Regions from separate parts of the Paenibacillus sp. OAS669 genome, predicted to be linked through region 2. Evidence: riboswitches for the same ligand, from Rfam matches in the RefSeq annotation. Region 2 holds a riboswitch; each other region holds the start of a gene.
What was found. A riboswitch is a leader RNA that binds a small molecule or an ion and turns the genes downstream of it on or off. The one in region 2 is predicted to bind cyclic di-AMP.

Region 1 (7,582 bases), on a different contig from region 2:
TTCAGCTTCTCGATGGATGCGGTGTTGTTAGGCAGATTTAGCTATGTTCCGCCGAGGGGAAGGATGGTCGACCTCTGTACGGGGAACGGAGTCATTCCCTTGCTGCTGTCGACGCGCACGAAGGCTTCGATCGTTGGCGTAGAGATTCAGGAGCGGCTCGCGAATATGGCGGAGCGCAACGTCCAGCTGAATGATTTGGATCACCAGATTCAGATTATTCACGGGGATTTGCGCACGATTCATCAGCAGCTGGGGAACGGGACCTTCGATGTAGTGACCGTGAACCCTCCATATCTTCCCGTTCCGAATGGGGAACAAAATGGGAATGAGCATGTGGCGGCTGCACGGCATGAGGTGTTCTGTACGCTTGAGGATGTCGTCAGAACCAGCAGCAGGCTGGTACGGAGCGGAGGCCGCGTAGCGATGGTGCACAGGCCCAGCCGGTTAGTTGAAATTTTTTGCACGATGCGTCAGTATAAATTGGAGCCCAAAAGAATCCGGTATGTACACCCGCGTGCAGGCGAAGAAGCGAATATGGTGTTGATTGAGGCGCTCAGAGACGGGAAGCCGGAGCTTAGGACGCTGCCGCCGCTGATCGTATATAAAAATAAAACGGACTATTGTGACGAGCTGATGGAGATATATTACGGCAAGCGTGACGAGCTCATCCAGCCGACCGTTACATAGCGAGGGACTAACGTGGACATTCAGAAAAGCTATCAGCAGGATAATGGAGCAGGGAAGCTGTATCTGGTCGGAACACCGATCGGCAACCTGGAGGATATGACGTTTCGTGCGGTGCGCATTTTAAAGGAAGTGCAGTGGATCGCCGCAGAGGATACGAGACAGACACGCAAGCTGCTAACCCATTTTGATATCGCAACACGGCTTGTAAGCTACCACGAGCATAATAAGCATGCAAGCGGGCCCGAGCTGATTCGTCTTTTGCAAACAGGCGAAGACATTGCGCTTGTCAGTGATGCAGGGCTGCCTGCCATTTGCGATCCGGGAGCGGATCTGGTTCGACAAGCTATCGACGCAGGAATAGCGGTTATACCCATTCCAGGCGCCAACGCGGCCTTATCGGCCTTGATCGTATCGGGGCTATCGACGGAACGTTTCACCTTTCTGGGCTTTTTACCGAGAGACAGAAAGCCGCTGCAGCAGGAGCTTGAATCGCTTAAGCAAAGGAACGAAACGATGCTGTTCTATGAATCCCCTCATCGCATAATGAAGACGCTGGAAGCGATGCTGGAGGTATGGGATCCGGAACGGCAAATGTGCCTGATGCGGGAGCTGACCAAGAAATACGAGGAAGCGGCAAGAGGGACGATCCGAGAATGCTATGAGCTGCTGCAAGAGCATCCTCCTCAAGGAGAATACTGCATCGTCGTACAGGGCAGCACCGATGCGGAGAATGAAGCTTCGGACGCCTGGTGGGAAGGCTTCAGCCCGGAAGAGCACGTCGAGCATTATACGACTCAAGGGCTTGACCGCAAGGAAGCGATAAAACGCGCGGCTGCGGACAGACAGATGCCGAAGCGGGAGCTGTACAATTATTTGCACCAAAAGTAGATCGCGAATGCGGAAGCGGCGAAATCAGCCGGTCGGCTCATTGCCGGATCGGCTGATTTTTTATTGCCTTACGCAGGCCGTACAAGCCCGTCGATGATGTGCCGGTGCTTTCCCGCCGCCAAACTGCAGAAATGGAGGCTTGGCGGAACTTTTGTGACATGTTCTTTCTATTATAATAGGTGACGCTAGCACAAATAAAAACGGAAAAAAAATCCCCAATCTCATGAAATTTCATGGATTGGGGAATAGAGGAGATATGAAAAAGGTTAGAATTACCTTAGTAAGAAGTGCTATCCTTATTATAACCTATTTTTCTTATTTTGTCACAGGTATTGGCATTTCCGATAAACATTCGTGACAAACAATTTTACCTTTGAAATAAGAGACGTTTTCTGCATTGCCACAGAAAATACAGGCCGGCTCATATTTCTTCAGCATGATGCGCTCACCGTCGACATAGATTTCCAAAGCGTCTTTTTCGCCGATGCCCAATGTTCTGCGAAGCTCGATAGGGATAACAACACGTCCCAGCTCGTCAACCTTTCTAACAATACCAGTAGATTTCATCATATATAAAAGTCCCCTCTCGAATTAGATAAATCGTCATTATTCGACAATATTCTTAAGATTTATGATACCAACCATTCCCAAAATAGTCAACTAGAAAATTGCATTTTTTGCCGTTAAAATATGGTAGTATATCCTTCTACTTCAATATAAAACAGAGTGGCTGCTGAAAAACCTTGCAAATATGCACCTTTTCTATAGACACCAAACATAGTATTATGAATATATTCCATACTAAAGAAAAATTTAGAAGACATATTCTGTTCACATTTGGAAGTTTCATACGACAAAGTTCGACAAAATCATCATTTTCCTGCTCATTCCGTGTCGAAAATACAAGAAGCTTTAGGGAGGTTACGCATCATGTCGAGTCCTTTACAGGAAGAAAAGGTATTCAAAGACCCGGTACATAAATACATCTACGTGCAGGACCAAACGATTTGGGATCTGATTAACACCAAAGAATTTCAACGCCTCCGTCGTATACGACAGCTCGGCACTTGCTTCCTGACGTTTCACGGTGCCGAGCACAGCCGATTTTCCCATTCCCTCGGGGTTTACGAAATCACGCGCAAAATCATATCGCAATTCGAACGAAACGGCTATGAGGATTGGCCGCGGGAGGAGCGGCTGCTCTCCTTGTGCGCTGCCCTTCTGCACGATGTCGGACACGGCCCCTTTTCCCACTCGATTGAAAAAACGTTCGGGACCCATCACGAGGAATGGTCCTGCCGGATCGTTCTTGGAGATACCGAAGTGAACAAAGTGCTTAAGCGCGTATCCCCCACTTTTCCACAAAGGGTGGCCGGGGTTATCGCCAAAACGTACAAGCAGGAAATCGTCGTCAGCCTCGTCTCGAGCCAACTGGATGCAGATCGGATGGACTACTTGCTCCGCGACGCTTATTATACCGGTGTCAATTACGGGACGTTCGACCTGGAACGCATTCTGCGGGTGATGAGACCGTTTCAAGGCCACATTGTCGTGAAAGAGAGCGGCATGCATGCTGTCGAGGATTACTTGATGTCCCGGTACCAGATGTATTGGCAGGTATACTTTCATCCTGTTACACGCAGCGCGGAGGTTATTCTGCATAAAATTTTTGAAAGAGCGAAACAGTTATATGAAGAAAACTATTCCTTCTCATTTATGCTGCCGCCGCTCTTAAGCCTGTTCCGGGGGACATTGTCCATACAAGAGTTCCATTTGCTCGATGAAGCCTTTATGCAGACGGTGCTGATGCAGTGGACCAACGAGCAGGATGCCATTCTGGTTGACTTGTGCTCTCGCTTCCTTAACCGCAAGCTGTTTAAGTATGTCATGCTGGAGAGGATCGACGCGCTTCAAATAGAGCGGCTGCGCGATACGATGCGGGCTCTGAATCTGGATCCGTCCTTCTACCTCGAAATTGATTTCCCGTCGGATCTTTCGTATGATGTGTATCGGCCGGGAGTCCATGACGAAAAATTGCCGATTTTGCTGCTGGACCAAAAGCATACGTTGAAGGAAATTTCGCGCAAGTCGGAAATTGTCCGGTCCATCAGCGGCATTCATATGGGGAAATATCATCTGTATTTCCCGGAGGAGCTCTTATCCGCTGATCCGGGCTCCATTCATCCGGAGCACCGCAAGCTGCTTGGCATGGAATAAAAGCTCGTCTATCGAATCGCAAGGACCAAATTGAACTTACATATGAAGGAGTTAATTGCCGCTATGCTGATAGACACGCACACCCATTTGAACGCCCCTCAATTCGATGACGATCGACATGAGGTTATCCAACGGGCATTAGAAAGCGGAATCAGTCGAATCATCAATGTCGGATTTAATCGCGAAACGATCCCTACCTCGATTGCGCTTGCCGAGCAATATGACTTTATTTATTCAACCGTCGGATGGCATCCCCAAGATGCCAAAGATATGATGCCGGGCGATCTGGAATGGATCGAAGAGCTGTGCAAGCACGAGAAGGTGGTCGCCATCGGAGAGATAGGCTTGGATTATTATTGGGATACCTCTCCCAAGGATGTACAGGATCGAGTATTTCGGGAACAAATCCGTCTGGCCCGCAAGCTGGGTATGCCTATCGTGATCCATAACCGGGACGCACACCAAGACATTATCCGGGTTCTTCGAGAAGAGAAGGCTTCGGAGGTCGGCGGCGTCATGCATTGCTTCTCCGGCAGCTGGGAGACGGCCAAGATGTGCCTCGATATGAACTTTTACATCTCCTTCGGCGGCCCTGTCACATTCAAAAACGCCAAGCAGCCCAAAGAGGTGCTGGAGAAAGTTCCGCTGGACCGTTTATTGGTTGAAACCGACGCGCCCTATTTGACTCCGCACCCCTATCGAGGGAAAAGAAATGAAACCGCATATGTGAAATTAGTCGCAGAAACCGCTGCACAAATCAAGGGGTTAACCCTGGAGGAGCTGGCTCACGCGACTACGAAAAATGCAGTTACATTGTTCGGATTACGGTGAAATAAAAGGGGGGTTGGGACAGCCCTATTTTCGTCGAAAACGTGAAAACGAGAGAAAAACATTCAAAAAAATAAGTCAAGTCGAGAAATACATGGGTTATGTTCGTGAAATCAATTAAAAAAATCGGAATTGAACAAAAACGGACCTTTTTTGCCGAGTTTGTATACTTTACAACTTTATATCCGACAGCGTAAACTCAATATTAACTTAATACGATTACCAATTTTCCATTATCGCTGAGTTTCCGTAAGGGAAACGGGGGAACCGCAAAAGGCCAGTCTTGATTTGAAAATAAGGCTAAGGTCACATTTTCTGGGGTGAGTCTTGGATGGGTAGATGTTTGTTTACCCGGATCCAAGTAGGGCGACTCTCAAGTCCGAATCCGTCAGCTAACCTCGTAAGCGTTAAGAGAGAGGTATGATTGTCGTGTGCTTTATTTCATTACTGATGAAATAACCTAAAGTCACGGGAAGAGTCCTCTTTCCGTGACTTTTTTTGTTCTCCCGTCATTGTGATAACTATCCGACAACATAATCATTACCTACAGCCAAGAGGAGGTGCTGGCCGCACGCAGGAGAAACGATATGGATTGCTAGTTGCAGCCCTTAGTTGACCGCACAGGAGAAGCTTAATCGGGCAGAACAAGTGTTCGATGAAGTCTTCCGTGCTTCCAGGATGCGTTGGACTCAACGGTCATGGAGGCTGTTCCTGGGGGAAAGAACGTCGTTAGGCGTTGTTCTTTATTAACCAACAGATTGCAAAACTTAACCATAGTCGCGTCAGATCAATCATGCGTAACACTCGACGGCGGGGCTTTGAAGGAGGACCGAACTAGTGGGAGCTATTCAACACGAGCAAACCCATGTAAGACGATCATCCAGCATGTCCTTCGCATTGCGATGGAGGCATGAAAACTTGCGTTTGATATCGATCATAGCACTTATTTCATTCGCGTTGACTTTCATGTTTTTATTAATGTTATACGGTACGGCTACCAAGAAGGTGACCGTAGTCGTGAACGGAGAAGAAACCGTTGTTTACACCAAGCAATGGGATTTGAAGCATTTACTGGATGAGCAAGGCGTCACTGTAGGAGAGCATGATCGTCTCTCTGCAGCGCTGGATTCGAAAGTAAAATCCGGGGACCGGATTACGATCGAGCATGCAAGGCCGATTCAGCTGACGGCTGACGGAGAAACGAAGACGCTGTACACGGTGCAAAAGACGGTGGGCGGCGCATTGAATGATTTACAGGTTCAGGTAGGAGAGCTTGACAAGGTAACCCCTGTCGTGGATGCCGATCTGCCTGACAGCGGTGAGATTCAAATCGTACGGGTAACCAAAGAGGTTGAAGAGGTTCAAGAAAAGATAGCCTATGACGTTGTGAAAAAGAACGACCCTCAATTGGTAAAAGGCAAGGAGCAAGTGGTGCAGGAAGGCCAGGAAGGCCTGGTTGTGAAGAAAAAGGAAAAGATGTACGAAGACGGTAAGCTTGTATCCGAAGAAGTAGTGGACCAAAAGGTTCAATCAGAGAGCGTCAATAAAATTGTCGCGGTAGGCACCAAAAATCCGGTTGTTGTATTATCGGCATCATCGCCAAATCTACAGGAAGTAACAAAAGGCGGAGTTTCCTTCGGCGTCAAGCAGGTCATTAACAATGTGACATTGACCGCTTATTCAGCGGGCGTTGCTTCGACAGGAAAGAGTACAGAGCATCCGCAGTACGGACTTACGTCTACAGGCACGAGAGTAACGGAAGGTCGCACAATTGCAGTGGATCCCAAGGTGGTTCCGCTGGGCTGGTGGGTTTATATTGACGGGCTTGGATTCCGCAGAGCAGAGGATACCGGAAGTGCAGTCAAAGGAAACATTATCGATGTGTATTTTGACAGCAACGATTATGCCAACCGATTTGGCTTGAAGCGCGGGTATACCGTTTATGTGATTGGACCCAAGAAACCAACCGCGGACTAAGGACCTGCAATTGGGGAAGACTCATTATATATATGCTAAAGGAAGAGAAGAGGGCTACCTCTTCTTTTTTATGTGATCAGGGCAAGTTCACGCGGACAGGCTTCGTCATCACTTGAAAGTGGCGGGAACAAAGGCTAGTATAAAGAAAGCTGTATGGATGATCCTGGTATGGGGTGAAGGAAGGTAAGCAAGGTGATCAAAGAAATTATAGTGGTAGAGGGCAAAGACGATACAACTGCCATCAAAAGAGCCGTAGAAGCCGAGACCATAGAAACGGGCGGCTCTGCGATTAATAAAGACGTTATCCGGCGCATCAAGCTGGCTCAGCAGCGCCGCGGCGTCATCATATTGACGGACCCCGACCATGCGGGCGAGCGCATCCGTAAAATCATTACGGCGCAGGTGAAGGGCTGTAAGCATGCTTTTATCACACAGGAAGAAGCGACGGCCAAAGGGGACATCGGGGTAGAGAATGCTTCGGCTGAGGTCATCCGCAAGGCTCTTGCGAACGTGCGAACCGATTATGAGGCTGAAGAGTCGGATATTACTTGGGAGGACTTGATTGACGCCGGCTTGATCGTCCATCCGCAAGCTGCTGCCCGTCGTATGGAAATGGGCAAGCATTTGGGTATCGGGTACTGCAACGGAAAGCAATTTTATAACCGCTGCCGAATGTTTCGAATTTCCCGCGAGGAGTTCGCGGAGGCATGGAAGCAGCTTGAGAAAAAAGAGGGCGAATCATGACAAATATCCATTTCAATATTCAGGAGGACATTGCCTCCCCAAAAAAAACGAAAGAGCTTCTTCAAAGGCATGGCTTTACGCTGAAAAAAAGCTTGGGTCAAAACTTTTTGATCGATCCGAATATATTAAATAAAATCGTTACCGCCGCAGATCTGGATGCTTCCAAAGGAGCGCTGGAGATTGGCCCCGGGATCGGGGCTTTAACCCAGCAGCTGGCCAAAATCGCAGGCGGCGTCGTTGC
Region 2 (7,582 bases):
TTTCCGCTTGAAATAAGATGGATGGAAATATATAGATGTGTTAATTTATGACAACGCTTTCCTTCCATAATCTCTCCCTCCCGGATACCCTTGGAAGCACTAAACCCGCGCCGTATAAGGAAATGAAGCCCTTTAATGAGAAAATAAAGACCCATTTCCAGCAGCTTTCACCGATTCGGTATTTCCAAATAAATACATCCGTCAGCCGCTTGGCTATATCTACCAGTGAAATGGTTGGACAACCCTTGTTATGATGGTTAAGTAACCCATATTAGGAGAGGTTATGGAACTAAGAGAAGGAGATGGTAATATTGAAGAAAAGAATTATTGGTTTAACGTTAGCAATGTCCCTGGGAATTACAGGAATAGCTTCCGCTAATGCAAGTTATACCACTTCCGAAGCCATTGCCAAATACAACAAGTACATTAATGCGGACAGTTATGTAAAAGATGAATTGTATAATGTAGCGGATTTCCGCAGCAAGTATGCGAATGTCTCTGGTTCTCTCGCTTATCAAATCGTTGACAGAGCCATCTGGTATATGGAAAACGGATACTTCGTTTATGGGCACGGAAACGATGCTTATGGAAAATACGGCTATGAAGATTGCTCCGGCTTCACTCGACTCGTATACGGTGATTTCGGCTTTAACATTACGGGCACATCCGCTAACTATGATTCCGTTGGAACCAAGGTAGCAGGGGTGGGCAAGAAAAAAGTGAATGGAAAATGGCAGCTGACCGGCATTGAGAACCTGCGGATCGGCGATATTCTAACCTGGCAGGAGAAAGACCATATTTCCCACGTTGCCATCTACATGGGGACCAATCGCGACGGTCAGCCGGTCGTTCTCGGAACCCGGGATGACGGTAATCCTACCGGCCTTGGTACCATCGACAGCTGGTCCTACTGGTGGGGAGAGAACTTCCATTCCGCTAGGCGCGTAGTGCCTGACGCAGGCTTTACCGGCATGGCAGGACATAAAATCAATCCTCCAGTGATTCCAAGCTCTTATGTACTCCCGCCTCAAAAAAAGGTTCCTGCTTGGACTGGGCCTAATACCGGATCTAACTCAGGATCTAATTCCGGCTCTAATTCGGGCTCCGGACAACAGCCGCAGCCAACTCCGCCGGCTGAAAATACACAGAAGAAGGAATACGTCGTTACCAAGAACGGATGGGTTTCCTTCAAAGCCTCTGCAAGCTCGAGCTCAGCTACGGTAGGACGTTTGGAGCTGGGGCAAAAAGCGGAACTGATCAAGAAAGCCAACCAATACTGGTATCAAGTAAAATGGAATGGCAAAACGGTTTACATAACGACTAACACCAAATATACACAGGTTGTAAAACAATAGGTTCAACTTTCTTTCAGCCCTCATTCCATCATTTCACACAGCCCTGCGAAGCGCCGCTTAAACCCAAGCGGCGCTTTCTTTTGTCAGGATTCATCCCCTGTTTTGATTAAACCCGCTTCTTTTAATATGCTGCTCACTATTTTCATTTGGTATCGGATACGTTCTTCGAGGGGCAATCTGATTCCCGTTTCTACTGTTATGGCCTTGGCATGCAGCAAACGGTACGCGGCTGAACGGCCCGAACCGGGCAATTTGCGCTGAAGGAGAGAGAACCGTCTCGATCTCCTCTTGATGGATGGATTTATTCGTCGAATGATTCTTTTGGCGGCTGGAATGACCTTGCTTCCCGGATTGACGATTAAGGTTTGTCCCAATGCCTTCGGTTGGATTCGGAACAACCCGTTCGCTTCATGCAAATCCACGTACCAATCCGGACCCTGCTCTCGTGCAAGCCGGAACACCGCTCTAGAGAGCGGATGACGGGCACGCCTTTTGCCATAGCGTCTCGGGAACGTCCGGTTCAGATCCGGAACTCCCCTTATACGCCGCCGAACAGCGATACGATTGACAATAGGAATAATAATCAACCTTCCGCTACGGATATGGATAACATCGCTTCGAAGCTGTTCTAGCAGCTTCTTCGCAGAGAGAAAGCCTGCCCGTTCTGTCCCTTGAACACCTGCCGTTATCATAACCGTGCTTCCCTGCAGCTCTCCGTCGATAATGTAATAAGGCGTCTCGAACTTACTGTTCTTCGCCAGCACATGCTTACTGATTCTCATACTTGTCACCTTCGGATATTGTACAATACGTTGCGGCGGAAGCCGTTGATAGGGACAAATGAACCAACCTGTCTGCATTAGACGGATTAAAAAAAGAAAGCTCCTCTGTCGTTATGACAAAAGAAGCTTTCTTCCCTAACGGTCTTTGTTCCGGTTTAACGCCGTGACGCTTTCGTAAGCGCCGCGGCCCTAAGATGCCGGACAGATTTGACGATATTTCCATACAGATACGGATTGGCATGGTACCTAAATAACTGATATTGAGGCTTGGTATTGGCCTCGAGCAGCCAAATTTTGTGACTTTTATCAATGGCAATGTCCAGTCCCAGCTCCGTAATGTTCGGATAATGCTTCTTCATGGCTCTGGCAATGGTAAAGGATAGCTTCTTGATCCGTTCATCCCACTGGGGGGCGTCCTTTCTTCCGATGCCAAGCGTAAGAGACAGGGCCTGGTGCAGCCGGATGGGCTTTCCGCCGCTGCTGTGGTTTGTAACGAATTGATTTTTGGCCGCTACCTTCCCCATGATTCCAAAAAATCTCCACCTGTTATTAGGTCCGATATGGAGCAGCACCCGGAAATCTACCGGGCTTCCTTTAATCCTGATCAAATCTATCCCTTGCTGAACAATATAGCTTTTGCCCTCCGTCAGCTTATTCAGCTTGTGGGAGGCATCATTTACGTTACGGTATCTGTAGGTCTTTGCAGCTGTCCTGACGATGCAGGCTCCGCCTTCTTCCCGTGATACCTTGATAATGCCTTGTCCCCTCATTCCAAGATCCGGTTTGAGAAAAAGGACCGTATGCTTTTCGATCATTTGAATGAACGTGTCCGCAGAAAACATCTCCGTCTCCGGCAATAGGGAGCGAAGCGCATCTTCACTCCAAAGCGCCTCGTGCTTCAACCATTTTCCGCCGGGATACTTAAGCAAATTTCCTTTCACTGTAGGATCTCCTCCGTGTGATGAGCAGCGGTTGAACGCCAATACATACAACCAGCAATATGACGTTACTTATACTATTCGGCTCCAAAGCAAAGAGTACCTGGCCTGTATCCATATAGGACTGCACACTTTACCTCTAAAAATGGGCTTATAAAGCAAAGACAGATCCAACGGCAGGCTCATATGATATTATGCGGTTCCACTCTTCGAGGGCCCGGCAGACGATTATTTCAACAGAAACGGGGATGGGTCATGAGTACGGACATTACGATCGCCGCGGTCGGAGATTTTTTAATGAAATATCGACTTATTGGCAGCGCCAGAGTCACCGGAGAGAAGCGTTATTCCTTTGACGAGATATTTGAACCGGTTGCTCCCTATTTGCGTGATGCGGATCTAACCATCGGAAATCTTGAAACCACTTTTTCAGGCCCGGAGATCGGGTACACCGTATCGCGAAGAAGCGCCAAAACCGGTTGGCCGCTGTTCAATTGTCCCGATTCCTTTGCGAGCACTTTGAAAAGGCTGGGATTCGACGTACTGACAACGGCAAACAACCATTGTATGGATTGCGGCATTAACGGACTGAAACGAACCCTTAAGGTGCTTGACTCCAAGGGGTTGTCGCATACGGGAACTTTCCGCACGCACAAAGATTCTCAGCAGCTATTGATTAAAAATGTCAAAGGAATCAAAATCGGTATTTTGTCCTATACTAAAACAACCAACCGAATCCCGGTACCAAGCGGTCAATCCTGGGCCGTCAATCGGATTAGTCCAAGCAAAATCATATCCGATATCCGAAGGCTAAAGTCGAGATCGGTGGATCTTATTATCGTATGCATGCACTTCGGAAGAGAATACAGCAAGTATCCGAATGAGGAGCAGAAGCGCTACTTCCAACTACTGTTCAAGCACGGCGCCGATATTATTCTCGGGGCGCATTCCCATGTCATCCAACCGGCTATTTTCCAGGAATCCAGGGATATTACCGGGGTCAAGAAAAAAAGGTACGCCGCTTATTCCTTGGGGAATTTCGTTTCCACCCGATTATACGGAAACGATCATACGCTGACCGGTCTTATTAACCGTCTTCATATTCGAAAGCATGACGATGGAAGAGTACAGATCGTTCAGGCCGATTTTATCCCTACTTGGACTCGCAGCACCAAGATTAAAGGACGTACCGCTTTTCGGGTCGTTCCATTATTAAACACGCTGGAAAAGCATCCAAACCGGAATGGAAACGAAGCGGAGCGCATGTCAAAAATGGTCCATCACTTAAAAAAACATATCCCCAGATACCATCATCAATCGGACTTTAAAATTCTTTAACGCTAGAATCTCACAGTGATGCCTTGTCTCCACAGCGGATTCCGGAACATTGCAGGGATCATCGAACTTATACAGCTGTAAATATGGAAAAAACCTTCCAAGCGGACCGTTTTCCGGGTCCAGGCTTGGAAGGCTTTTATTATTTTATATTCAGGCTAGATTAAGGTACGTGCCCTATTATTTAATTACTCTTCTAGCGAACATAAATTTGTTTTTGTAGTAGCTCGAGTTAATATCCGAAATTTTCACGTCGGATTTGCTGTTGATGTTGTGAATCATTTTACCGTTACCGATATAGATCCCGACGTGGCCTACGTCTTTCATGCTTTTCGAGCTTCCAATGTTACCGAAGAACAGCAGGTCGCCCTTTTGCAGGTTCTTGTAGGAAGTGATTTTTGTTCCTACTTGGGCTTGATGGTCATCGTCTCTATCAACTAGAGTAACTCCAATGTTAGCGAGCTTATAAACGAGAGCCGTAAAACCGGAGCAGTCCGTTTTATATGGAGCGTGGGCCTCTTGGCGTTGTGTCCACGGAACATACTGAACTTTACCCTGCAGAGAAAGCGCCGTTTTAACAACCTTGTCCCGTTTAGCGGCAACAGATAATGTGGACGCCTTGGTGCTCGATACGGTAGATGTTGTTGCGGGAGCTGCGGATACTCCAGTTACACCGATAATCGGGCTAAGTGCCAAAGCACTTGTCAAAACAATTTTCATCAAACGATTCAAAATAAACCTCTCCTTTTTTCGGCCTGCGAGGTTAGCTGACGGATTCGGGTCAAAGGTCAATCACCCTGCCGCTGATGCGGCTTCACCCCAAAGATTGGTTCCCCCGTGCTTCTATTAGCTTCGGCCTTTATTATGATTTTGCCCTATATAACCCAAGCGGCGTTGAAACCGCGTTTCTGGTTTTTTGAGCCACTCTAGTGTAGCATGGGCACCTGGCTATTTCATGGTGCAAATTATTCCATCGGCATACCTGAGCAGCCAGAAAAAGTAGAGGATTGTAAAATATTTCAGCTTGCATAGGGGTTATTCCGCGAAAAAACAGACTTTGGATGTAAATGAAAGGGAGACCGAAATTCCGGCCTCCCCATTAATTTCCTATGAAATTGACAGCTCCAAGTGCAACCTTTTTGAAATTGATGTTTTATCGGGACTGCTGCAGCGAAGTCTGAAGCAGAGAGAACAGCTCACTAAAGCTGCCGATTTGCTCATGGGCTCCCTCCAGCTCCCCTTCTTTACGGAAACCGGCATAATCGCAGCCGATAACCGTTAACCCGTTCTCAAGACCCGCTTCCACATCAGAGGAACGATCCCCGACCATCCAGGCCGTCTTTACGTTATAGGTTTCCAACAGCATGCGGACCAGATCCACCTTGGAACGGGTTCTGAATTCTCCGGCACTGTATAAACCTTCGAATAAAGGTCCCAGCCCTTTATGCTGAATAACATTTTTCACATAAGACTCCAGCCCATTGCTCGCTACGAACAGGCGAACGCCTTGCTCATGCAGCGCCTTCAGCGTATCCGCAACTCCATCGTACAGCCGCCCTTCCCCGCGCAGCAGACCCTGAATTTGATAGTCCAGCAGCAATTCATCCGCTCTGCGGTGCACCTGAACATCCGTATCCGGCATCACCCGCTGCCATATATGCTCGAGCAGCATCCCCAGGCTCCCCAATATTTCGCTCTCCGGCGGCGTAGGTCCCGAATAGGCTCCTTCAGCCCTCAGCTGGTCAAATGTGGCATGGTAAGCCGGCAGAAGCAGCGTTTCCGTCTGGAACAAAGTTCCGTCCAAATCAAATATCATCGCTTCCGGCTTGGATAAAGTCGGTTTCATGGTTAACTCCTCCGAATGCTGTTTTCTTTTTATACATGATCATTGTCAAACGAGGCTTTCCTAAGCATTAAGCTCATAGGGAAGTCATTGCGGACGTGTAAAGGATCCTTTAGACATCATAATTCCAATAATCTCCACGTGTCAATGCAGCCTTGTGAATCCGAGCAATTCATCTCACTTTAAGCATATTTATTGTTTATCAATCCATTCTGGATATGGATGGAACGATGGTTGAACCATACATATGTAATGAAGCGCCTAGTTAACAAAATCCATCAGATTGCGGGTGATGCAAATGGTGAAATTTTGTTCAAAATGTAATGAAAAGATGAGTGACGGAGACATTGTCTGTAAGTATTGCGGAACCTTCTTAAGCTCAACGGATCAAGCCGCATCCCCACCTGACCAAAAAAGCAGCTCTAAAGCGGGTACTATCACATGGATCATTATCATTGTTCTAATCATCGCCGCTATCATATATTATTTTGCCAAATAGAAACTTTGGATTTTGGGCGGCGGTGCCGCTCTCTTTTTTTATGCATGACAAATGCCTATTTCTCTAGGTCAAGTATCACGATTTGTCTCCCGAGCATACATTGTTGGTATCAAAACAAGCAAAGGAGACTATGGCAATGGCTTATATTCCCTATACTTATCCAACCGTTGTGACGGTTCCTATCGGTACCTACAGCACTTGGAGTTACCCATACGGGGGCTGGTATGGCGGCGGTTGGCCGGGAGGTTGGCATGGCGGCTGGCACGGCGGTCATGGCGGTTGGCACGGAGGCTGGCATGGAGACCATGGTGGTTGGCATGGCGGTCATGGAGGCTGGCATGGAGGCCACGGAGGCTGGCATGGCGGTCATGGCGGACATAGGCAAAATCGCTCTAATTCATCTAATCCAACTAATCCAACTAATCCCTCTAATCGTTCTAATCGTTCTAAACGCACTAACCGTTCTAAAGCCAAAAAATCCTGATTCTTCATTTGGGCAAGAAACCACGCATGCTACATGTCAAAAAAGCATCCCGAGCCTGGCAGGCGTCTTTCGGGATGCTTTTGCTATCTGCTCATGCCGCTCCTCTCCTATGGCTAGAACACTTTCTTCGTTCCCCGCTCCGATTTCAATATTTCGACCGCTTCCCGGAACCGTAAAGAATGGACTACCTCTCTTTCCCGTAAATATTTCAATCCGTCCTGTAGATCCACGTCATCCGTCATATCGATAAGCCACTGATACGTAGCCCGCGCCTTCTCCTCTGCGGCAATATCTTCATACAAATCCGCGATAGGGTCTCCCTTCGCCTGTATGTAAGCGGCAGTCC
Region 3 (7,582 bases), 190 kb from region 2:
CCCTATAGTTGTTGTATAAACTAATGATGTTTTGATAAAAATAACGGTCTTCGATAAAAGAAACAAAGTACCAGCCAAGCTTATTCATCCCTGACTTGACAGCGACAAGCTTACTTCTTGCTCCATCTATTTCTGTCACACCTACAGGCAAATCCCCAACCTGTTCGATAAAATCGCTGTTCAGATCCGGCGGAAAAACCTTCGTATTGTACGGCAGCAGATCATAATAAAACATCGGCCAGCTCGTATCGTATGTATTGACCACGTGATTTTTATTCGTAATAATCGTAAAGGTTTGATTCTTGGAGCTCATGAGCTGTAATAGCATGGTCGTTAGCCTCACTAAATCCACTTCCACGACAGCCATCCCTTTCAATTGATCGCCTGCTTTGGACCTAATAGGAAATAGGAAGGCGACCGTCTTGCCTGATAACGGAGATTCATACGGCTCGCTGATCATGACACCGTAATTTTTACGGGCTTGCTCGTAGAGCTGAGCAAGATGCGGATTGCCGATAATATCGTAATAAACCTGGGTGTTGGACAGCACTTTACCGTCTGAACGTACGAAATATAAGGTTTTGTACAGTGTGCTGTTATTGGCTGCATAGGTGCGCAGTACATTGACTGCCTCCTCCTCTTGCCCGGGTTCGAATAGATCCTCCCGTGCCGAAAGCAGGAGAAGAATGTTTTGAACATTGTCCAGATAGGCGTCCATATAAAGGTTCGTACGGTCAATTATCACCTGCGCGTCGGACAGCACCTGCTTCCGGAACAGCTGCTCCGCATCGTGTAAACTGTTCCAAGCCAGCAGCCCGAACAGCACCAGGGTGCCGCTAAAAAGAAACAACGAATGCTTCGTCGCTATGCTTCTGCTTCGAAACCATTTCAACAATCGTTTCATTCCCCGGCACCGCCTTTCTTATATTCCGTTGGAGAAACGCCAGTCCGGCTGCGGAAAAGCACAGAAAAATAGCGATAGCTCGGAATCCCCACTTGCTCGGCAACCTCGTATACTTTCAGGCTTGTTGTTTGTAACAGATGAATGGCTTTGTCGATTCGCTTCATCGTCACATATTCATTGAACGACTCGCCTACCTCTTCACGGAATAATCTGCTTAAGTAAAAGGAACTGAGCCCTACCCGTTCCGCGGCCCACGTTAATGTAATCGGTTCTGCGATATGATTGGAGATGAGCTGTATCGCTTGTGCCACTTCTTTGCGATACTTCAGCTTCCCCCGGTTTTCCACCTCCCGAATGACCATCGACAGGAGCTCCGAAGCCGTTCTTGATGCTTGCAGCTTCTGGATAAGCTCCTGCTGTTGAGCGTTATCTCGCTCCCCCATCCATTCTTTCCGGTTGGAGATCAGCCACGACTTTAAGCCAGCGGGCTCAGGCCTTACTTGATTCACCCATTCCGTTAGCCGTCCCTGGCAAAATTCGATTAACAGCGCCTTATCGGCCGCTGTCTGTCTCATAAGCTCCGTCAGCATTTCAAAATTTAACGCATTGGATAGGGTTCCATCTACAGCCGATCGGCTGATTGATGGCCGGATCGTTCCTGAAGCCGCTGACATTTCATAAACAGCCCCCCCTGTATCATAGAAAACAGCCGTGGCTGGCAGCTTGGTAAGCTCAATGGCAGACAGCAAGTCAACCCCGGATGAAATGCTAGGCCCAATGACGGCATAGAGGCTTACGGCTTCACTTAAATAAGAGGCCCGCACATCGATGGCGGATTGAAGCCGCTCCAGCCACTGCCTGGTTGAGAGCAGTATGGTCGTCCCTGTTTCTGGGGCAGCCCGCTGGATCCATATATAATCCGTCGGTCCAAGCGTTATCCAACGCCAGCACGGATTGTCACGGTCATCGGTAAGCTCCCGCTCACTTAACAAAGACTGGAGCTCATGATGGGCGAACATTTCCTCCTGCGGCCGGACACTGACATGCAGACGGATAATCCTTATTGGCCATAAGACGCTCCAGCTTTTTAAAATGGCATCTATCGCTTCCACCCGTTTTGGTTCTTTGCCTGTGCTGCTTAACAGTCTTGTCAGCTCCCAGCGCTGCCTGTCTATCTCATTGCGCCTATAATTGTACTCCCGCTGAATAGCTTCACGGGCTTTATTCAGCACATGCTCCAGTTCCGTATCCAGCAGGGATACTTTGATCAAATATTCTAAAGCCCCCAGCTTCAATGCTTCCTTGGCATAGGCAAAATCACTATGACAGGTCAAGAGCACAACCTGCGTCAGCGGAAACTCCTGCTTGATCCGCCGAAATAAGTCCATACCATCCATAACGGGCATCGTAATATCTGTAATCACCACATCGGGTCTGAGCTTACGGCACAGCTCCAATGCTTCTTCACCGTTTTCCGCTTCCCCTACCAGCTCGGCAAGGCTGTTGTGCCATGGAAAGAGCCGGAGCTCCTCTCTTAACGGCAGTTCATCGTCTACCACTAACACGGTTAACAATTGCGATGGATGCATCCGCTATCCCTCCCAAGAAGACGCTTACAATCCAGTAGTGATCTCATCATAGCATATCGATTTCGGAGCACCTATACAGTAATCTTGTAAAAAAGTATAAAATGCTGTTGAGCTTCACAACTCTTTCATTTCACGTATTAAAGCAGGACAAATTCGAAGATATCAGTTCTATTTTTTCTAATAGATGCGGCCTGTCTGCTTTGGACTTCAGTATGAAAACAAAGCGGCTTTCTTCAAGCGTAAGGAAGCTGCTGTTGTTTCTATCGCCCAATGTTGGAAGACTTTGTGCCGTGAAATCTGTATAGGCACGTGCTACAATGAAGTGGCTCAAGAGAGCCCGGCAGGATGCACAACGAACCGGGCATGAGCAAACAAACAAAACTATCAGGCCGAAGCTTTCTATGAAAGCACGGGGGACCCATTCTATGGGGTGAAGCCGCGTCTTGCGGCAGGGTGCTTGCTCTTTGACCCGAATCCGTCAGCTAACCTCGCAGGCCGCGAAAAGGAGAGGATTTTGTTGTTGAAAGGTTTTAAGAAAGTTGTCTTGACAGGTGTACTGGCCCTTAGTCCAATCATCGGCGTTAGCGCCGTTTCCGCCGCACCGGCGAATACTGTGTCTGCTGGCGATTTGTCTCAAATCACTCAACAGTACGGAATCGATCTGAATTCCTTGCTGCAAGGCCAAGGTCAGAATCTAGGAAATATTGATTTGAATTCCTTGTTGAAAGGTCAAGAAGGAAAATGGCAAACGATTGGCTCCGGTAATAACCAAGGGCTGGCAGGAATCATCTGGAAAAACTTCCCTAACATGAACTTTAATTGCAACCCTGGTCAAGGTCAGGACCAAGGTACTACAGGCAATACGGACTCCGGCTCCGGTTCCGGCACTGTAGATAACGGCTCCGATAACGGTAGCGGTACTGCAGATAACAGCGGAACTACCGAGAACGGCACTACGAACAATGGCAGCGGAACAGAAAATAACAGCGGTTCCCAAGAAGCTGTAACGGATTCTCAATCCGCCTTCGCGGACCAAGTCGTTACTTTGGTGAACCAAGAGCGTGCCAAAGCAGGTCTTCCTGCATTGACTTCCGACAGCAAATTGGCGAATATGGCCATGGATAAAGCTAAGGACATGTACAGCAACAACTATTTTGACCATACTTCCCCAACGTACGGTTCTCCGTTTGACATGATGAAGCAATACGGAATCAGCTACACCTATGCAGGTGAAAACATCGCCAAAGGCCAACGTAACCCTGAAGAGGTTATGAACGCTTGGATGAACAGCGCTGGTCACCGTCAAAACATCATGAGCCCTAACTACACCAAAATCGGTGTTGCTTACTACAACGGCGAATGGGTACAAGAATTTATCGCGAACTAATATTTCTTAGGATTTCACAGCCCTCGGCGCTTCATGCACCGGGGGCTTTGCCGTACATAGAGATCTTTTTTTTGCCAAGCGCCGAACCATTTTGAAACCGCTTGCATATACATAGAATAGACCCCTTATGAGGTGTTGATGGCTTATCTCAATTTTCGGGAGGTGTAATCATGGCGGTTAAAAATTTGTTGGCTGCGTTGATTGGTCTCTTGTTTGTCTTTGGCCCTCATTGGATTGATTTGACTCACGAAAGCGCCGTTATCACCAGTGTTGTCTTTGGTTCCCTTCAATTCATCGCGTCGCTTCTGGCTTTCATTTTCAAAGCATCGGGCTGGAATTCATGGCTGAACTGGATTTCGCTGCTGGCCGGCATTTGGTTTGTTATTTTTCCCTTCGCTTACTTAACGGGCCTGGGGGAATATGTCATCTACGTCGTACTTGGCATTACAAGCGTCATGCTGAATTATTATACGATGAATGAAGAATAAATAAATTTCCGTTATACTCCTTATAAAAACATTCTGATATACAATCGTCCCCGCTTCGTATATCGTAAGAATAGGCATCTATTCGAATGTAGGAGATGAGGAGTATGGCGCAATCTGAGCAAAGTCCATCAGTAAACGAGGTTTTTCTGCAAGAAAGCATTGAAGCGTTTCAAAGCATGAAGCAATTGGCCGACAAAGCGATGAAGCAAGTGGATGATTCCCAATATCACTGCCTCCTTGATAAGGAATCGAACTCTCTTGAAGTGATGATTCTTCATATGCACGGCAATATGCTGTCCCGCTGGACGGATTTCTTGACTTCCGACGGGGAAAAGCCTACAAGAGACCGGGACGGCGAATTCGAGCCCAAAGGCTTGGATCGTCCTGCGCTGATGGCGTTGTGGGAGCAGGGCTGGAGCGTATTATTCGATGCGCTTTCCGGGTTAAAGCCAGACGATCTGCTGCGCCAGGTTGCCATTCGCGGCGAAGCCCATACGGTCATCAAAGCGATCCAGCGTCAAGTATCCCACTACGGGTATCATGTCGGCCAAATCGTATTTTTAGCCAAGCACTTGAGCAGTGAGCATTGGCAGACGCTCAGCACTGCCCGCGGACAATCCAAAGCCTTCAAGCCGTGAAAAGCTCCTATAAGCCTGGCCTTTGGCTTCTAGGCTGATTCCGGTACATGCCGGGATTATCGGAATTGAAAGCCGGTCAGGTCCATCAAAATAATTGTTGTAAAAGCTGCAAATTCCAAGGGATTTGCGGCTTTTTTCTATATTCGGCAACCATGCAATAAAAAGGCCGTATGTAACATAATAAGAAAAAGGAGAGCTGCCCAAAATGAAACTACTTACCGTTCAGCAGGCTATTGCGAAGCTTCGTGAGCAGATTTCTATTCCCGATACGCACGAATTGGTTTCCAGCGGCATTTTTCGCAATTCTTCGCCTGAACAAGCCCCCTACTATAAGGTAGAGCTCGAGTGGAACAAGCAAGGCGAACCGAGGCTGGACGACAATATGCTCGTGAACCCGCACACGATTCGGGCCGAGCTGGATGCCCTGACCGGCCAGCTGGTTGCTTTTTACCGCCATGACGATAGAGAAAGCAATAAGGAACCGAAAGAAGAGCTCAGCGATGCTCAATATGAAGCCGTCTATCCCCATGTGCTTCAATGGATCCGCAAGCTGGATGCAAGAATCAACCCGGAGGAACTGGTTCTGCGCAATAAGACGGTAATTGGAGAAAAACGCTATGATTTCGTCTATGGAAGGCAGCATAACGGGATTCCGGTCAGCACTCAGCAGGCTCTTCATATCACATTGAACCGTTCCTTCGAGCTGCTTCATTACTGGTGCGTATGGGACGATTGCGAATTTGCGGACAGCAGCGAATACATCCCTATGGATATATTCAAGGAGCAGCTAGGGCCAGACCAGCTGACGCTCTGCTATTTGAATTTGTTTCATCCCTCGGATCACCCCTTCTATCTATGCAGGCATGATGTATTTGATGCAGTAACGGGGGAATTGGTTTATACGGATAAAAGCGATTTTATCGAAATTATCGATTTGGATACGTCTTTGCCGGAGCGCAATCAAACGGTTCATATCGTGCGCAAGCCCGTCTTTTCCGAGGCACATTATGATGAGTTAAAGCTGGAGGAGCATGTCACGGACGTGGATCTGGCGGCGCCGCATCCCTTCTACCCGCCTGTATCGGAGGAAGAAGCGGCCCGCGCTCTGGACATCGCCGTATCTTATCTCAAGCAATCCGTTTCGGAGGAGCCCTGGCAGTTCGCTTTTATTCATAAATCGGACGGCCGAATTGTAGAGAGCATGCAGGGAAATCAAATCAAGATCGAGATGCAGCGCTTCCTTCACGGGATTCCTATCATGGGCGGCAAGATCGGACTGATTATAGACCGGGACACCTGGAATATCTCTCATGTTATGGATGCTTTGAAGCTGTTCCAGGCCAGCCGCGGCGACGCGGATAAAGAAGCAAGAAGCAATCTCGGATGCTGTGAGCCTAAGATTGTAGCCGAAACCGCATGGGAGCTGCTATTTCCTCATATCGAGGCCAGGCTGTCCTACCGGCTGGCTGACAGGCATTCGCCCGAAGAGACCGTTAAAGCGTGTCTTGTCTACACACTGACGCATTTCGATTCGATTTGCGATGCCGTCACAGGGGAACGGGTCCATTTAACTTATTGAGCCGCCAAATGTACTGACGCCCCATTTATCGGGTAAGGGCATTGATCCAAGCACCGGGGCTCCCCCTTACATATACTTATTTTGGGAATAAGCAATACCCCCTTCCAAAACTAAGCATATGAGAGGAGAATTTCAAATGAGTGGTGTAGGTTTCGGATTTACTAGCGTAGGTGTTATCCTGGTTCTCTTTATCTTGTTGGTTATCGTAACCCGCGGTGTGCTTTACTAATCTATAAGGCCGTATTAAGACAGAACAACCTGCCTTTGTTGAATCAAGGGCAGGTTGTTCTTTATTTCATTATACCGTACCGTAAAGCCTGTCCTCCTTACTTGAAGGGGTACAGGCTTTCTCCTTGCACGGTATTATGCTTTGTTGGACTGAGCCCGCGCTCTGTCGCCTAGCGGCAAGAACGGAAGTTTTGCAGCGATCTTATTGTAAATCCCTATGCATAGCTTGGCCAGCGGCTCTGCGAAGCCGCGATATTTAACGACCAGCACGCTGGACAGCAGGGCAAGGATGATACCTCCGGCGATATCCGCAGGATAATGAACCCCTGTATACACGCGCCCGATGCCTGTGAGGCTGGCCAATACTATCATCAATATTCCCATCCGGCGCTTCAACAGCATGCATACCGTGAAGGCAATAGAGAACGTGAAGGTCGTATGGTCGCTTGGGAACGACGGGTCCGCGTCATGGGGAACCAGTTGATGCACCTGATGCTCTACGAATGGTCTCGGGTGGTCAACGATAGGTGAAATGATCCACCCGGCAACGAGAATTGCCAAGGCCGCTGACAGGCAGGCGTAGAATACTCCTTTTTGATTCACGCTGCGGCCGCTGATCCACAGCACAGCCAGAATGAGCAGCATAACCCAAACCAGATCGCGGGCACAGAACACCATCACGCTGTCCAGCCAGCCGCCCTGTCCCGCCCATTGATTAATAAATTGAAAAATCGCGTAGTTCAAAAGTAATCCCCCATCCAAATCAAGA
Region 4 (7,582 bases), on a different contig from region 2:
GCCTTGAAATACCGCTTTGTGTTCGAAATGACCGAGCGTTTATCGGGACAGCAATTCAACGGCCTGCATATGGTCGGTGGCGGCATTAACAACACGCTGCTGTGCCAATGGTCGGCGAATGCTATCGGCAAGCCTGTATGGGCAGGGCCTTCGGAAGGCAGCGCCATCGGCAATATGGCGGTGCAATGGATCGCCCAAGGCGTATTCGCCGATATTTGGGAAGCGCGTCAGGCTATCCGAAGCTCGTTCCCTGTTGAGGAATATCAACCTGAGGAACAGGAGCTGTGGGGGCCTGCTTACGACAGATTTGTTAAGCTGACAGGGCTTGCAGAATCATCTAATCTGTAAAGAGAGGGAAGCTATGCTAGCTGCGGAGCGTTACGAGAAAATTGTAAGTGTGGTCAATCAAAGAGGCGCTGTAAGAGTTTCTGAGCTTAGCGAGCTCTTTCAGGTGACGGAGGAGACGATTCGCCGGGATCTGGACCGTTTGGAGCAAGCAGGTCGCCTTGCCCGCTCACATGGCGGAGCGGTCAGTATCAAGGACGACCAGCAGCCGGAAATTCCTTATTTCGAACGGGAAATCACCTACGCCGAGGAGAAGAAAAGGATTGCCCAGGAAGCGATCAAGCGGATCGGTCCGAACGATCGGATTCTTCTTGATGCCAGCTCTACGGCCTGGTATATGGCTGCGGAAGTACCTGATCTTCCTCTGACCGTTCTTACCAATTCGATCAAGGTCGCAACGGAGCTGAGCAAAAAGGAGAAGATCGATGTGATCTCGACGGGGGGCATATTGGCACAACGTTCCTTATCCTTCGTCGGTCCTCTGGCAGAGCGTTCCCTGGATACTTATCATGTCGATAAGGTATTCCTATCCTGCAAGGGCGTCCATCTTGAGCGCGGAATCAGCGAGTCTAACGAGCTGCAGGCCCGCATCAAAGAGCGGATGATCGGTATTGCGGATGAAGTCATTCTTCTGGTCGACTCGAGCAAATTCGGCGTGCAAGCATTTACTCATGTTGCGGATTTGTCCGAAATCGATGTCGTTATTACGGATCGCCGCATAGAGAAAGAGATGGTCGAGCAGCTGCAGGATCTTGGAATTACGGTCATTACGGTATAAATAGAGTCCCTATGAGAGAGGATCTCCATATACATTCATGTGAATAAAAAACGGTTGGCCAAAGTATTGGCCGACCGTTTTTTATTATCAAGATAGAACGGATAAGATTCCGATCGCGATAATTTATTAAACACTGCAGAATCACTGACACACCTTTGTCAGTGTGGGCCGAGTACAATAAGATTACCCAATATAAAGTGATCTTAGGAGGTCATGCAGATGCAAGGTGCACAAACGTTTCGGGGGATAGCTACAATCAGTTTTTGGGCGGATGATCTGGATAAGGCAAAAGCGTGGTACACGGAGCTTCTTGGAATCGAACCGTATTTTGAGAGACCGGGCTATGCCGAATTCCGTCTTGGTGACTATCAGCAAGAGCTGGGACTGATTGATAGACGCTATGCACCCGCAGGTTTAGCGAAGGGCCCGGGAGGCGCAACACTTTATTGGCATGTAGACGATATATCCGCGGTTCTCGATAAGCTGTTGTCGATGGGGGTTGAGGAGCTCGAAGCGATGAAAGAGCGCGGCGGCGGCTTCATTACTGCCTCCGTTGTCGATCCGTTCGGCAACATTATCGGGATTATGAATAACCCGCATTTTGTGAAGGTGAGGGACTCCATAAGAGGAGAATAGCTTGCTGGAGGACATGTCTGCCTTTAAGCTCTTCTGCTTCGGAGGTCTACTAATATATATAAAAACAGGCTGCATAAGCAGCCCGCCAGGTTGTTGAAAAAAACTAACTTACGGAAAAATAGCAAATGGCTAGGTGGGGTATCCCTTGGAGGAGCGATAGCGTTCGCCTTTGTTTTCGGGAAATCCCCTCTATAAAGCGAATATAATCAAAAATTTCCCGAAAACAACAGCGACCGGAGGGGGATACCCCACTGGGGGTACCAAAGCTATTTATCCAATTTTCAGGTTTTTCAACAGACTCAAGCTGCGAAAAGCAGCCTGTTCCACCTTACAACGTAATAGCCTTGGCCCCTATGTACCTGGAGCCCCAATAAGAGCTGTACAGCGAATCAATGTGAACTCCGCGGGAATTCGTAGCCGAAATGAACTGTCCATTCCCCAAGTAGATTCCGACATGGGAGGCCCCCGCGAAGAATACCAGGTCGCCCGGCGAAGGGTTGGCAACGGAGACTCCTACCGTATCGTACATCTCATTCGAGGTTCTGGGGAGATCGATTCCCTGGTTAGCGGCAATGACAAAACGGACGAATCCTGAACAATCAAACCCGTTCGGAGTGCTGCCTCCCCATCGATAAGGAACGCCAAGATAGGCTTGGGCGAACTGCAGCATCGTATCCTGCTTCTTGGCTCTGTACCAGGCAGGGGCGTGGTACTTCCCATCCGCATCCACGATAGCGAGCTGATTGTCATTATCCCACTGCACTTTATAGCCGAGTGCTTCCGAAATGAAACGGAGCGGGATATATACGCTTCCCCGATCCATGCCGATCAAGGAAGTAACATCGATTTTTTTTCCATTGACAAGCACAAACGTATCCCCGGTTTTCAACTCCAGGGTCTGATTTCCCTTATTCATGGAGACACGAATTTCTTTTCCTTCCCTGGACCAGTTGATCTGGTATCCAAGCGCTTCCATCAGTGGACGGAACGGTACCTGAAGCTGGGAGTAGGTGTCCACGACAGGCTGCCCCTCAGGAAAGTTCACGATCGTATCATTAACCTGAATCTTGACTCCTTCATCCAAAGCTGAGGCATGGGCATGTACTCCGGCAAAGAGACTGCAAGAAATAAATGCAAACGAAAAAATAAGCTTTTTTCCAAAAAACTTCAAAACCTGATTCCTCCTAATTGCCTCCGAGGTTAGTTGACGGGTTAGGGAGAGGTTTTCCCTTATTCATCCAATAAACCGACGAATATTCACCCCAAAATAAGATGTCCCCCGTACAAGCACTTATGCTGTGCTGATTCGGCATTTTTTACTAAAAGCTGTCCATACATTGTATTCGTGAATCCATCGGCGAATCAGTGGGTAAGCTTCGCCAAACGCTCCATCATTTTCCGCAAAAAAAGGATAACTTTTCATGAGCAGTTACCAAGATACACCATAGGGGGCCAAAGTTAAAGGGACTTGCGGCACATTTTTGCATGGGAGCAAGACTTACGCTGAGGTAACTTAATATCCCCGGACTGCCTATCTTACCTAATATTGCGTACTGTTAAAAAAATCCAAGGAGCGGTATGATGAGAATGGGAAGTACCGCAGCACTCAAAATAAGGAGGTATGGGTTATGGAGTACACTTATTTAGGCCGTTCCGGATTGAAGGTGAGCAGGCTGTGCCTGGGAACCATGAACTTCGGCGTCGATACGGACGAATCGGAGGCTTACCGGATCATGGATGCGGCTGTAGATGCAGGGGTCAATTTTTTTGATACGGCGAATGTTTATGGCGGGCCGGGTGCGCGAGGGAGAACAGAGGAGATTATCGGCCGTTGGTTCGCTCAAGGCGGAGGCCGCCGGGAGAAGGTCGTGCTGGCGACCAAAGTATACGGAGATATGGAGGACCCGAATGACGGGCCTAATGCGGCCAGAGGGCTCTCTGCTTATAAAATTAGACGACATTTGGATGCTTCATTGAAGCGGCTTCAAACCGAACATATTGAGCTGTACCAGATGCATCACGTGGATCGCCATGCTGCGTGGGATGAGCTCTGGGAAGCGTTTCGCGTGTCTATTTATCAAGGCAAAATCGGCTATGTGGGGGCCAGCAATTTTGCAGGGCGCGATTTGGTGAAGGCTCAATATGAAGCCAAGAGCCGCCATTTTCTTGGGCTTGTGTCGGAGCAGCATAAATACAGCTTGCTGTGCAGATGGCCCGAGCTGGAGGTGCTCCCTGCGGCAGAGGAATTCGGGATCGGGGTTATCGCCTGGAGTCCTCTCGACGGCGGTCTTCTCGGCGGCAATGCGCTGAACCCTGCCCAAGGATCGCGCAGCGTCCGCATCCAGGCACGCGCCGAAGAGCGGCGCGGCCAGCTGGAGGTGTTCAGCAAGCTGTGCAAGGAGCTTGGCGAGAGTGAAGCCAATGTAGCGCTGGCTTGGACGTTAGTCCATCCGGCGATGACAGCGCCGATCATTGGGCCGCGGACGCTGGAGCAGTTCCAGAGTACGCTGCGTGTCACGGATATCAAGCTGGATGAGGATGTGCTGAAGCGGCTGGACGAGATTTTCCCCGGACCTGGCGGCGAAGCGCCTAAGGCGTATGCCTGGTAACATGGAATAGCCAATAATAAAAAAGCAGCGGCAAGCCAAGGACATGGCTTTCATGTCCGGCTGCCGCTGCTTTTTTTCATTCCATCATTTCATTAAAAATCAAAGTTGTCCGGATCCGGACCTACCCGAAGATCCTGATTCAATCGGTCTATTCGGTTCATATCATCGGCCGATAGCTCAAAGTCGAACAAATCCGCGTTTTCAATAATCCGCTGCTCTTTGGTGGATTTGGGAATCGTGATCACGCCATGCTGCAAATCCCAGCGCAGAATCACCTGGGCTACTGATTTGCCGTACTTCGCCGCGAGCTCTTGAAGGTCAGGATGATCCAGTAGCTGGCCCTGCATGAGAGGAGACCAGGCTTCCAGCTGTATGCCTTGCTCCTTGCAGAAATCCCGCAGCTCCTGCTGCGTCAAGCGAGGGTGAAATTCAACCTGATTGACCGCAGGCTTGATCTCGGCATCCTTCATCAAGTCCTTCAGATGATGGACTTGGAAGTTGCTTACGCCAATGGCTTTGACGCGGCCTGCTTTATACAAAGTCTCCAATGCTCTCCAAGCCTCTTTGTATTTGCCTTGGACAGGCCAGTGGATAAGGTACAGATCGAGGTAGTCCAAGCCCAGCTTCTGCAGGCTGGTTTCATAGGCAGCAAGGGTCGATTCATAACCCAGGTCGGCATTCCAGACCTTCGAGGTGACGAATAGATCTTCTCTTCGGATAGAATGTTCCCGAATAGACTCGTGGATCCCTTCCCCTACGCTTTTTTCATTCTCATAAATAGCCGCCGTATCGATACTGCGGTAGCCGTGCTTGAAGGCGGACGCAACGGCCTGCACCAGCTCGGAGCCTTCCGCCACTTTAAATACGCCTAGTCCGAGCCAAGGCATGTTCACTCCATTATTTAAGGTTACGGTATCTTGTACATGTTTACTCATTTTAATATAGCCTCCCAAGGATTTGTTAATAAAAAGATTGGTTTTGATTCAGCCTATAATTCAAGCGGCACTGTCCAGCTGAACGCGAGCTGCATCCTTTTTTTCTAAGAAGCGGCTCCAGCCTGTTAATATAATGGCTCCAAACACCATGACGGCACCAACCCAAGGGGTGTGGATAAGCCCCAATTGATTGACGACGACGCTTCCCAAGTAAGCGCCAATCGCAATACCTGCGTTGAACGCTGCAATATTGACGGCAGAGGCTACATCGATTGCTTTTGGTACGAATCGTTCGGCTAGCATCACTACATAGACCTGCAGGCCGGGCACGTTCATGAAAGCCAATAGCCCCATCAAGAAAATAGTCAGCAGGCCCGCCGCTTTATATGGCGCTGTGAACGTTAAGGCGGCCAGAACGACGAATTGCAAAATAAACATATAAAACAACGCGCTAATAGGCTTACGGTTGGCCGCTTTGCCTCCGATCACATTACCGATAGCAATGGCAATGCCGTAGAGAAGAAGGAGCAGGGCGACAGTCGATTCCGGAAATCCGGTTATTTCATGAAGCAGCGGAGACAAATAGGTAAAGACCACGAAGGTTCCGCCGTATCCCAAGGCTGTAATGGCAAAGGCCAGAAGCAGACGCCCATGGGTAATAATCTTGATCTGCTCTTGCAGCCGGGTTTTTGTACCGGGGCGCAGAGAAGAAGGGACCAAGACTACATTGGCCAGCAAGGCCGCCAGCCCAACGGCTGCGATAGCGATAAAGGCTGCTCTCCATCCCAATTGCTGACCGAGGAAGGTTCCCAGAGGAACTCCGGTCACCGTGGCCACCGTCAACCCGGAAAACATGATGGAGATAGCGCTGGCCCTGCGATTCTCGGGCACAAGATCTGCCGCAATGGTCGATCCGATCGACATGAACACTCCGTGCGAGAATGCCGTAATCACTCGTGCCGCCAGTAACACGCCGATCCCGCTTGCAGTAGCCGCGATAGCATTGCCGGTAATAAAGACGATCATGATCCATATCAGCAGCGTTTTCCGTGACAGGCCTGAGGTTAAGGAAGTCAGGATAGGGGCTCCGAAAGTAACCCCCAATGCATATAGAGTAACGGTAAGACCCGATGTCGTAATGGATATTTGTAAATCCTGTGCGATAAGGGGGAGCAACCCTACGCTGATAAACTCCGTCGTTCCTATCGCAAAGGCGCTAATAGCCAATGCCAGCAGAGCTAGAGTACTTCTCCTTTGATCTAATGTCATTTTGTACCACTCCTATAGTATGGTCATCACCGGCCGGTAAGTGCTATTATGATGGATAAGCAAGTGAAAGGGAAGTACGTACCTTGAAGTACTATAGGTACTTCGAAGTAATATAGGTACTAAAAAGTGCCTATAACAGGAGGGGACTGGCGATGATCAAAAAGAAATATAACATTTCTGTAGAAGCGACCTTAGAGGTCATCGGGGGCAAGTGGAAGTGCGTGATTCTATGTCATTTAACCCATGGGAAAAAAAGAACCAGCGATTTAAAGCGGCTGATGCCGGGCATCACCCAAAAAATGCTGACCCAGCAATTGAGGGAATTGGAGCAGGACGGTATCGTCAAACGGATTATTTACAATCAGGTTCCTCCCAAAGTGGAGTATGAGCTAAGCGAGTATGGCTGGAGCCTAAAATCGATTTTGGACTCGCTGTGCGCCTGGGGTGAGAAACATATTATTAAAGAATACGGAGATAAATTTGCCGTTCTGGAGGATAATATTCTTAACCACAAAACGGAGGCGGAGGATTCGGAGCTTCAGGAGGTTTAATTCTTTCCTGCTCCTTATGACACGGCGGGTTATATTCCCCTTCCATGCGGTTGGCTGTCCAGCTGAAACGTTAGAAGGGGTTGTCTATAATGGCTGGTGTAAGCGGTGTGACCGGCACTGTCCGATCCGCCGCTCCATCCATACGGCCAATGTTTCTGCTAAATCCTCTTTCTCTACGGACTACTCAAAATTAACCTTCAGAAAAGCTCGAATCACCATCAATAAGGCTATTAATAATAGCACTAAATTTTCGACTGAAAAAGCTAACCAGTACTCTCTCTTTCTAAGCACTCCGAAAGGATTAGCAGCTAGAAAAATTGCAGCAGCGCCATACAGCAAAGCTACGTTGATGCGATTCGTAATGTCGGACCAGCAAAGAAGGAATATAAAGAAATAGATGATAGAAATTAGAACGTTCTTGAACCCGTATACTCCCAAGCTCGGATCTGTCCAAAAATT

Region 1: linked by a shared signal. The riboswitch ahead of GGC63_RS32395 (ubiquitin-like domain-containing protein) and the one ahead of GGC63_RS03825 (C40 family peptidase) in region 2 are both predicted to bind cyclic di-AMP.
Region 3: linked by a shared signal. The riboswitch ahead of GGC63_RS03055 (CAP domain-containing protein) and the one ahead of GGC63_RS03825 (C40 family peptidase) in region 2 are both predicted to bind cyclic di-AMP.
Region 4: linked by a shared signal. The riboswitch ahead of GGC63_RS30255 (NlpC/P60 family protein) and the one ahead of GGC63_RS03825 (C40 family peptidase) in region 2 are both predicted to bind cyclic di-AMP.

Annotation. Positions count from the first base shown of each region.
Region 1 covers NZ_JADBDR010000025.1:7,554-15,135, forward strand. Annotated here, with positions in the region: gene GGC63_RS32370 (tRNA1(Val) (adenine(37)-N6)-methyltransferase) at 1-687, shown strand, start outside; gene rsmI (16S rRNA (cytidine(1402)-2'-O)-methyltransferase) at 700-1,575, shown strand; gene GGC63_RS32380 (AbrB/MazE/SpoVT family DNA-binding domain-containing protein) at 1,891-2,145, opposite strand; gene GGC63_RS32385 (HD domain-containing protein) at 2,506-3,792, shown strand; gene GGC63_RS32390 (TatD family hydrolase) at 3,856-4,623, shown strand; cyclic di-AMP (ydaO/yuaA leader) riboswitch at 4,848-5,043, shown strand; gene GGC63_RS32395 (ubiquitin-like domain-containing protein) at 5,458-6,597, shown strand; gene rnmV (ribonuclease M5) at 6,790-7,341, shown strand; gene rsmA (16S rRNA (adenine(1518)-N(6)/adenine(1519)-N(6))-dimethyltransferase RsmA) at 7,338-7,582, shown strand, end outside.
Region 2 covers NZ_JADBDR010000001.1:958,784-966,365, forward strand. Annotated here, with positions in the region: gene GGC63_RS03805 (C40 family peptidase) at 312-1,355, shown strand; gene GGC63_RS03810 (succinylglutamate desuccinylase/aspartoacylase family protein) at 1,439-2,137, opposite strand; gene GGC63_RS03815 (YheC/YheD family protein) at 2,293-3,078, opposite strand; gene GGC63_RS03820 (CapA family protein) at 3,331-4,413, shown strand; gene GGC63_RS03825 (C40 family peptidase) at 4,591-5,142, opposite strand; cyclic di-AMP (ydaO/yuaA leader) riboswitch at 5,148-5,278, opposite strand; gene GGC63_RS03830 (HAD family hydrolase) at 5,564-6,256, opposite strand; gene GGC63_RS35295 (zinc-ribbon domain-containing protein) at 6,552-6,752, shown strand; gene GGC63_RS03840 (hypothetical protein) at 6,889-7,236, shown strand; gene GGC63_RS03845 (manganese catalase family protein) at 7,350-7,582, opposite strand, start outside.
Region 3 covers NZ_JADBDR010000001.1:767,789-775,370, forward strand. Annotated here, with positions in the region: gene GGC63_RS03045 (sensor histidine kinase) at 1-904, opposite strand, end outside; gene GGC63_RS03050 (response regulator) at 901-2,493, opposite strand; cyclic di-AMP (ydaO/yuaA leader) riboswitch at 2,871-3,005, shown strand; gene GGC63_RS03055 (CAP domain-containing protein) at 3,014-3,880, shown strand; gene GGC63_RS03060 (hypothetical protein) at 4,051-4,368, shown strand; gene GGC63_RS03065 (DUF1572 family protein) at 4,473-5,006, shown strand; gene GGC63_RS03070 (YcdB/YcdC domain-containing protein) at 5,212-6,585, shown strand; gene GGC63_RS03075 (undecaprenyl-diphosphatase) at 6,949-7,557, opposite strand.
Region 4 covers NZ_JADBDR010000019.1:86,115-93,696, reverse strand. Annotated here, with positions in the region: gene GGC63_RS30270 (rhamnulokinase) at 1-348, shown strand, start outside; gene GGC63_RS30265 (DeoR/GlpR family DNA-binding transcription regulator) at 362-1,123, shown strand; gene GGC63_RS30260 (VOC family protein) at 1,343-1,759, shown strand; gene GGC63_RS30255 (NlpC/P60 family protein) at 2,088-2,930, opposite strand; cyclic di-AMP (ydaO/yuaA leader) riboswitch at 2,934-3,081, opposite strand; gene GGC63_RS30250 (aldo/keto reductase) at 3,388-4,368, shown strand; gene GGC63_RS30245 (aldo/keto reductase) at 4,461-5,303, opposite strand; gene GGC63_RS30240 (MFS transporter) at 5,364-6,572, opposite strand; gene GGC63_RS30235 (winged helix-turn-helix transcriptional regulator) at 6,725-7,123, shown strand; gene GGC63_RS30230 (hypothetical protein) at 7,304-7,582, opposite strand, start outside.